2 regions of the Planococcus sp. APC 3906 genome follow, and region 2 is predicted to be linked to the other one. Evidence: predicted binding sites of a transcription regulator. Region 2 holds the regulator's gene; the other holds the start of a gene.
What was found. The regulator LexA, encoded in region 2, represses DNA repair genes until DNA is damaged. The targets are predictions, from matches to a motif close to CGAACATATGTTCG.

Region 1 (4,729 bases), on a different contig from region 2:
CTGTTCATCCTGTTTCTCGAACAGATTTTGTACGGCGGCCAATTCCACGCCGATCCGCATGGCGGAAACATTTTGCTGAAGCCCGACGGCACGATTGTGCTGATCGATTTCGGCATGACTAGCACAATCACGGCCGCTGATTCCCAAGCCGTTTTGCGGATTGCAGAAGGCATCATCTTCAAAAACTACGAATTGGTCCTTGATGCGCTTGAAGAGCTGCGGTTCCTATTGCCGCAAGCGAACCGCGAGCTTTTGGCCGATACGATTTCCCGATTGGTCGCTGCTTATGAATCAGACGAGCTGATGCAGATGGACAGCTTTGTCGTGGAGCGGCTGTTCAAGGACATGCAAAACATCGTCCGGACACAGCCTGTACAGCTGCCAGCTGAGTTTGCATTCTTCGGGCGCGCGGCTTCAATCTTTGTTGGCGTTCTCAACGTCTTGGATCCCGGCATTGACCTCTTGGCATTGGCGCGGCCTCGTGTTCTGGAATGGGCGTCGACCCAAAAAGAAGGCAAGCCTGTCTTCGGCAAAAGCGATGTGCTGCGCTGGGTGCTCAACGCATCGGGTCCATTCCGGGTGCTGCCGCAGAAAGTCATCAGTTATTTGGAAGAGCCGGAGCGCATGCGCCATTACATCGAAAATCGCGACGGACGCAATCGCCAGCATGAGCGCGATTTGCAAAGCCGCATGTTTGCCGGCATCTTCACCATCCTGTCGTTCACCGGCATTTCGGTGTCGGTGTGGTTCTGGCATGAGCCGTTCATGTGGGTGTCTTCCGGATTTTTCGTCGGTTCATTATGGATTTACCGTTCAATTAAATGAAAAGAGCTGTCCGGAATTCTGCAAAACAGAATTCCGGACAGCTCTTTTTTTCATGGCAAGACCGTATGTATAAGTTGAACTAAAGAAGTATCATATTGAAAATCGCTTCGGACGCTTTGGGCAGTGCAAAGACGATTGCTCCTGCGCAAACTCGTCGCAAAGAAGTTGCCAAAAGTATTTGGCACTCCTTGGCTCTCGCAATGAGACGACATGAACACTCGTCTCATTGCTTCGCCTAGCCCCTTGACGCGCCTCCGCTAAGATATCTCTCGATATGGAGCAAAACAGCTGAGAAAACCTTACTGCTCCTGCAGCGCTATGCGCTTCGTCGCAAAGACTTGCCCTCGCAAGCTTCGGGTAAGTCTTGCCTGCGGGAAAGCGAGATAGCCGAGACCCCGCAAGGAGCAAAGCGACTGAGGAGGCTTGGCGCTCGCCCGCGGCAAGCGTAGCTGTTTTGCGGAATATCGATTATGAATATTCATTAGTTCAACTTATATAGGTGAATATCGTAGAAAGGATTATTTAACACAGGCTATTGCAATTTCCTGAAATGACGCTAAAATTAAAAATAAGAACAAACGTTCCCTTTTTGAGGAGGTGCTAAGAATGCCGTTAATCTCACAAGAGGAAATCGTCTATTTTGAAAAAGCGATGTATTTGCCGATGGTGCTGATCATTTTGGAGCGCGACCGTGCATTATTCGAACAGGGTCCTTTTAAATTGAAGAGGCCATACGTTGAATTGGTGGATGGAGCGATTCGGAAAGTTCAGAAGGAGCTGAAGGAAACGAACATCCATATGCGCAAGCAGCATATGAAAATGCTGAAGGGGACAGGCGATGACACCTTTACTGAATATGTCTTTTACCATGGGGGCTACGAAGATCACAGGCGCTATTTGAATTTGCGCCTACGCAATCAAGTGGAGGAGCTGCTGCGAATCTATTTGGCGATGGCCCACCGGGAGATTTAACCAGGGCCGCCAGCCGCAAATGAACAATAACTGAAGTTTCGCCGGTCAATCCATCGGATGCTGAGCGCGGGGCGGATATCGCCGCTTCGTCAAATAGACCATCTGCTGTTTATGGATTTGCTGGGAATTCCTGAAAAAGCGGCGCAGCGAACCGGCAAACGAATGCTGGTTTCTAAGGGCGATGGGCGACACATCAAGCGGTACGCTGATGCCGTTGCTCAAGTGTACAAGACTTCCTTTAATCGTGTCTTCACTGTCGATCAACTCGACCGCATCAAAATTGAACCAAACAGAATCGCGGTTCTTCGGTGAATGGGTAGGAAAGAAAATGAGCGGGCTGCCATAGTATTCCCCGATGATGACAGGTGGCTTATGTTTGACCCGGATCGCTTTCTGGGAATAGAGGGTGGCGCTTTCGAGGGATCCCCTGTAAAATCTGCACGAAGAACTGATGATTTTATAGACGGATTCCTCTACGATGAATTCGCTGCGGTCTTCAATGACCCGCGTCCAGTTTCTATGGCCGTCAATATACGGCAAAAGTGCATAGGTATTGCTGCACACCGTATATGATAAGAGCTGATGATTCTTTTTGCTCATGTATTATACACCCCTCAAATTTACTATACATATAACATTATAAGGAAAAAATGCAAATTAGCAAAGGCTTTGCGGAGGAAAATAAAATATATTCTATTTCATTAGAATTTTCAAAAAACGATTGTTCTTTGCAAAATTATATTGTATACTAATGAAAAGCATTCGGGGTGATGAAGAATGGAAAACTATTATTCTTACGCTGATTTCATGAAAGCGATGGCTCAAACAAAGAAAGCGACTGAAGCGGAAAAACTTTTGAACGATATCTACCTGGATCTATTCCTAAAGCATGTTCACCGCTCTCAGCAAGAAGAACAGCTGATGAACCTCATCGATGAAGCCCTGGACAATAACGACCGTGAAGCATTCAACACGTATAGCGAACAATTGAAGACATTAAAACACGAAGAAGAATGAGCAAGCAGCTTTTTAATAGAATAAGATTCAAAAATGCATCGGACCCAGTCCGATGCATTTTTTTGCGTTTTAAGGCAATGAAGGGTCTCTATAAAGGGAAATAGATTCTCTAAGCACCATTGAAGATTCAAAAGAAATAGCGAAAAAACATATGTTCGCTTTTTGTTAGGGGATTTTTAGGGCATATGATAAAATAGAGACAATGAACGAACGGAGGGCATCAACCATGAAACAGGAATTCAATCTTCAGGCACCCTATGAGCCTGCAGGCGATCAGCCGGCTGCAATTGCCGAACTGACGCAAGGAATCATCAACGGCAAGAAATGCCAGACGCTGCTCGGGGCGACAGGGACAGGGAAGACGTATACAATGTCGAACGTCATCCAGCAAGTGAAAAAGCCGACGCTCGTGATGGCGCATAACAAAACTTTGGCGGGGCAGCTCTACAGCGAATTCAAGGAATTTTTCCCGGATAACGCGGTTGAGTATTTTGTCAGCTACTACGATTATTACCAGCCGGAAGCCTATGTGCCGCAATCGGATACGTTCATCGAAAAAGATGCCAGCATCAATGATGAAATCGATAAGCTGCGCCACTCGGCGACGAGTTCGTTGTTCGAACGCGATGACGTCATTGTCATTGCCTCGGTCTCTTGCATCTATGGCCTCGGTTCCCCGAAAGAATACCGGGAGCTCGTGGTTTCGCTGCGCAAAGGGATGGAAATCGAGCGCAACCAGCTGTTGCGAAAACTGGTCGATGTGCAATACGAGCGCAATGACATCAACTTTATCCGCGGAACGTTCCGCGTACGGGGCGATGTGGTGGAAATTTTCCCGGCATCGCGCGATGAACGCTGCCTGCGCGTGGAATTTTTCGGCGATGAAATCGACCGCATCCGTGAAGTGGACGCATTGACGGGCGAAATCATCGGTGAACGCGAACACGTCGCGATTTTCCCAGCATCCCACTTTGTTACGCGTGAAGATAAGATGGTCAAGGCAATCGCCAATATCGAAGAAGAGCTGGAAGAGCGCCTGAAAGAGATGCGCGCAGAAGACAAGCTGCTGGAAGCGCAGCGCCTGGAGCAGCGTACGCGCTACGATTTGGAAATGATGCGCGAAATGGGCTTCTGCTCAGGCATCGAAAACTATTCAAGGCATTTGACGCTGCGGCCAGCTGGCGCGCAGCCTTATACGCTCATCGATTATTTCCCGGAAGATTTCCTGTTGGTTGTCGATGAAAGCCACGTGACGCTGCCGCAGGTGCGCGGCATGTTCAATGGTGACCAAGCGCGCAAGAAAGTGCTTGTCGACCATGGTTTCCGCCTGCCCTCGGCAATGGATAATCGCCCGTTGACCTTCACGGAATTTGAAGAGCATATCCATCAAGCAGTATTCGTTTCGGCAACGCCGGGGCCATATGAGCTTGAACACACGCCGGAAATGGTCGAGCAGATCATCCGGCCGACAGGGCTCTTGGATCCGACCATCGAAGTGCGGCCAATCGAAGGGCAAATCGATGATTTAATGGACGAAATCCGCCAGCGCACCGAGCGCAACGAGCGGGTCCTGGTGACGACGCTGACGAAGAAAATGTCGGAAGACCTCACCGCTTATCTGAAAGAAGCGGGCATCAAAGTCAATTATCTGCATTCCGAAATCAAAACACTCGAACGCATCGAAATCATCCGGGAACTGCGGATGGGTGTCTACGATGTCCTTGTCGGCATCAACTTGCTGCGTGAAGGGCTGGATATTCCAGAGGTGTCGCTAGTGACGATTCTGGATGCGGACAAAGAAGGGTTCCTGCGTTCTGAGCGTTCATTGATCCAAACAATGGGCCGCGCGGCGCGGAACTCGAATGGGCACGTTATCATGTACGCCGACAGAATGACCGATTCGATGACTAAAGCG
Region 2 (4,729 bases):
CATAATGTATAAGCCATAGGAGCTGCTCCCATTGGCAATCCCGGATGCCCTGAGTTCGCTTTCTCAATCGCATCGATGGAAAGTGTACGTATAGTAGTTACCGCAAGTTGATCTGCATGGTTTGACATAAAAACATCCTCTCATTAACAATTTTAATCCTATTCTAGTGTAGTCAACAATAGGCAAGAATACAACTAGAAATGCGCAATAGCCGAGCGCTGAAGTCTAGGCACAACAAAAAAAGAATAAGTATTAATTTAAATACTTATTCTCCCGAATATTTTTGACTTTCTCCGGCGTAACATCGTTGCCTTCCGGATCAATCACTTTTACGTTTTCAATTGTGCCGCGCATCGTTTGGCGGAAAGTCGACAAGTATTCCTGGCGCAATGCAGATTGTTCTTTTGCCTCTTCAATGGACAAGCCCGCGGTCTTGGATTTTCGTGATAATTCGTTAATGCGTTTTATTTTATCTGGTGATAACAATAGAATCCCGCCTTTCTTCTACCATATCGTACAAAAGAAGCGGGATTTCTGCAATATATTAGCCTTCTTTCATCTCAAGGAATTCCCTGTAGCGTCTGTGGACGGTTGCTTTGCTTGCCTGATAGCCGAAGCCTTGCAGCGTTACCGCAATTTCATGGAACGTCAGCCCATTCTGTTTCAGGCTGACAATCTGGTCGATCGGCAGGTCTAAGCGCTCGCGGCCATCAGGGTTGCCCCGGCCTTTAAGATTGCGTTCAGGCTTGTAGCCATTTTCAACAGCGCGTTTCATGCCGCGTTTGATCTTGGCATTATGTATTTTGCGCTGGTACTCTTCAACAACCGCTAAAATCTCCAATACCATGTCATCCATATCGTTCAATGCGATGGGTCCTTGATCGGTCAATGTAAAAACCTCCACGCCATATTTTTTCATGACATGAAGCAGCGCGATTCGTGCATGGCCACGGCCAAGGCGGGTTTCATCCTGGATGAATACCGCTGAAACTTTATCGGTTTTAATGACGTTGAGCATCTCCAGAAGCCCTTCCCGGTCCATTTCGTAGCCGCTGTGCTGATCTGTAAAGATGTCTGAAACCATGTATCCTTGTGCAAATGCGAATTTCAATAATTCTTCTTCCTGCCGTGCAAGTGAACTTTCCTGTGTGTCTTTCGTGGTGCTGACGCGGCAATAAATTAATGCAGATTTCTTCATTCTGCATCACCCGCCAGTTTGGTGGTTTCGTCTGGGGCGAATTTCAGTTGTTCGCTGGGGATTTTGATCGATTGTCCGGCTATGATCTTCGGAGTGCTTAAGCCGTTCTCCTTCATGATTTCTTCAATCCACTCCTGATGGGGAGTATTGCCGCTGAAAGATTCCGCAAGTGTCCATAAAGTATCGCCTTGTTCAACTTGCACCAGGCTCATTTGGCCTTCCTGCGCATTATGGGTGAACACCGAATAAAATGAAAAAGATAGGATCAGAAGAAATAGTACTGTCAGGTAAGAATTTTTTTGGATGAATGTCATAAGAACCGCCTCCTAAGAATGTGTGTTCGGAATGTATGTTCTTACTTTAATGCGAACAAGTGTTTTTGTCAACAAATAAATTCGAACCTATGTTTGCATTTCATATCCCAAGTTGGTATACTATTGGTAGAAAACATGCTGAACTACTAAAAAGAGGTGAAACTGTTGAAAAAAGTATCGAAGCGCCAAGAAGATATTTTGACATTCATAAAAGATGAAGTCCGGGCTAAGGGCTATCCGCCATCCGTACGTGAAATCGGAGAAGCAGTTGGCTTGGCATCAAGCTCGACTGTCCATGGCCATCTTGCCCGCCTTGAAAGCAAAGGCTTGATCCGCCGCGACCCGACAAAACCGAGAGCAATCGAAATTATCAGCACAGACGATTCACTGATCGAGAAAAGCCCTGTCCTTCATGTACCGCTCGTCGGTAAAGTAACTGCTGGCGTTCCGATCACTGCGATTGAAAATGTGGAAGAATATTTCCCGCTCCCACAAACCTACGGAACAGAAGACGACCATATTTTCATGCTTGAAATCATGGGAGAAAGTATGATTGAAGCTGGCATCCTGAATGGTGACTATGTCGTAGTTAAACAACAGCAAACCGCTAACAACGGCGACATCGTTGTGGCGATGACCGCTGATGACGAAGCGACAGTCAAACGATTTTTCAAAGAAGACAATTATTTCCGCCTGCAGCCTGAAAACTCATCGATGGATCCAATCATCGTAGACCAGGTCTCCATCCTTGGAAAAGTGGTCGGCGTATACCGCCAATTACATTAATCACATACACAAGCATAAAAGCGCCGAGAGAAATTTCTCTCAGCGCTTTTTTAATTGCCATTATTTTTTTTGGCCAGCCAAAATCAGCATCAGCGGAATGCGTTCCCGCCGTTCAAACTCAGCATCGGAATCAAAATTGGCCCGCACAGGATGGCCCTCTTTGAGTGCCGTTACAGTAAGCGCTGCATTCGCAAGCGCTGTGAAATAGGTTTCAATTGTCCGGTGATGCTTGACGACCGTCTTTCCTATCCAAGGTTCTTGGCGTTTGCCTTCCTTGAAATAATCATCCACCAGCCAATCGCCTCTAAGCTCCCCTTGGTCTTTGCTGGTAAATGCTGCTGTGGTAACCGGGTGCTGTACAGTGAAAACGAATTTCCCGCCCGGCAGCAGCGAGCGGTGGACTTCTTCAAACAAGCGCTCGATATCTGACAGGTAATGGATGACAAAACGGGAGACGATCAAATCGTATTGCGCACCGTTTGCTTTAAACAGCTCAAGGTCTGCTGTTTCGATTTCCCCTCCCAGAGACGCTGTGGCTTTGGTAGCCAATTGCGCCATCTCTGTAGAGCCTTCAATCCCTGTATACGATGCCGCCCCTGCCGCAAGCAGCTTTTGGCCGAATGAGCCGTCTCCGCAGCCCAGATCCAAAATTTCTTTGCCTTTGACGTCGCCAGCCAGCTTCCAAATTATCGGTTCTTCAATCGCGTTGTTTGGACTTTCTTTGCGGTTGCGCCGCTTTAAATAACGATTCAAAAAATCTTTTTCATCGTAAACACTTGAACCTCTGTATTCCATCCATAGCCAGCTCCCTGCCATTAATTTTCTGCATAAAAAAAGCATCCGATAAAACGCGATGCTTCAGGCCTTATAATTCATAGACCATGATGTATTTTACTTGAGTGATGGTGATACGGTATAGGCGATCGTTGTCCTGGTCAGTAATTTCAAACGTGCCATGGGTAGGAATATTCCGCAATGCTGATTCCTTATCTTCTGCATATGATGTCAGGACAATAGTATTGCCTTGGTCAAAATAAAATTCCACTTGAAAAGTTTTCATGCATAGGGCCTCCTTAAAATCAGATTATTTTCGCTTCTGTCTATCATACACCATGAAAGGGGTGTGTTGTGCATTCTTTTTTTGAATTCAATCGCATAAAAAAATAGGGAAAACCCCGGATACGGACTCTTGGGGAGCCGAATCCGGGGTACCGGTTTTCCGAAGATCGTATTCAATTTTTGCTTTCTTGCTTTTGCTGTTCCGAAATCCACCAATCGATATGCCTCAAGTCAAAAAAGATTGTATTGGCGTAGGACTGGCTATGTGGAATCTGCCTTTTTGCAATGCCTTCATTAATCTGCTCTTCAGTCATCGGGCACCCTGCTGATTCTAAATACTTCAGCAGATCTTTTACCCCTTGAATTTTTGTCAAATTAATCACCCCCCACAAAATCTTCTTAAGCACTAAGAAAATTCAGTACGGGTTATTAATCCTATTTATGAATTCTATTAAATAATACCCCGGTGCCCATTGCGCTAAACGCTTCATAATAATAATTCCGGAAAAAATTTTAAAAATAAAAATACATTTTATGTATTTTAATTAGTTAATTAGCTTTACAAATGCTAAAAAATTAGTAAAATCAAATTATAAGGGGAGTGAGAGAAAAGATGGATAATCTTTTAGCAAAACAGAATTTAAATGCACAGCAATTGACGTTATTGAATGGTGAATATGAGGACAAGAAAAAGAGCACGGCGGCAGCCTATCTTCTCTGGTTCTTCTTGGCGCCGATCGGTGCACACAGATATTATTTGGGAGACATCGGTGTAGGAATTGCGATGACATTAACATTAGGCGGTTTTGGAATATGGGCATTGATTGATGTTTTCTTTATCGGCGGGCGTTTGCGCGCAAGAAACACAGAAATTGAAGCAGATCTAATCCAAAAAGTTTTGGCTACATCACCTGCAGAAAGAATTGCATAATTATTAAAAAACCGCCAGCGCAATTTGCGCTGGCGGTTTCATTTTGCTTAATACATTTTCAGGTATTGCTCGCGCTCCCATGGGTGAACCGCAATGCGGAACATATCCCACTCGATTTCTTTCGCTTCTACAAAGTTGTTTGTGATGTGTGATCCAAGTGCTTTTGTCATCACTTCGTTGCTTTGGAACTCTTGCAGAGCTGCGTACAATGTTGGCGGAAGATCTTGGATGCCGACAGCTTCGCGCTCTTTTCTGTTCATTGCGTAGATATTGCGGTCTACAGCTTTAGGCGGCGTCATTTTCTTCTTGATGCCGTCAAGGCCAGCAGCCAATAATACAGCCATTGCCAAGTAAGGATTTGCAGCAGGGTCAACAGAACGTACTTCTACGCGTGTCGACAATCCGCGTGATGCCGGGATGCGGATCAACGGGCTGCGGTTT

Region 1: a site for LexA is predicted at 2,959-2,972, ahead of uvrB (excinuclease ABC subunit UvrB). Genes of this name have one in related genera too.

The regions. Positions count from the first base shown of each region.
Region 1 is NZ_JASDCW010000032.1:2,701-7,429, forward strand. It holds gene QMA09_RS14790 (ABC1 kinase family protein) at 1-825, shown strand, start outside; gene QMA09_RS14795 (YhjD family protein) at 1,432-1,797, shown strand; gene QMA09_RS14800 (competence protein ComK) at 1,843-2,397, opposite strand; gene QMA09_RS14805 (IDEAL domain-containing protein) at 2,575-2,814, shown strand; gene uvrB (excinuclease ABC subunit UvrB) at 3,041-4,729, shown strand, end outside.
Region 2 is NZ_JASDCW010000004.1:132,479-137,207, reverse strand. It holds gene tkt (transketolase) at 1-128, opposite strand, end outside; gene QMA09_RS04180 (DUF896 domain-containing protein) at 253-486, opposite strand; gene QMA09_RS04175 (YneB family resolvase-like protein) at 545-1,198, opposite strand; gene yneA (cell division suppressor protein YneA) at 1,195-1,512, opposite strand; gene lexA (transcriptional repressor LexA) at 1,678-2,298, shown strand; gene QMA09_RS04160 (class I SAM-dependent methyltransferase) at 2,359-3,093, opposite strand; gene QMA09_RS04155 (hypothetical protein) at 3,164-3,358, opposite strand; gene QMA09_RS04150 (hypothetical protein) at 3,531-3,731, opposite strand; gene QMA09_RS04145 (TM2 domain-containing protein) at 3,971-4,288, shown strand; gene glnA (type I glutamate--ammonia ligase) at 4,336-4,729, opposite strand, start outside.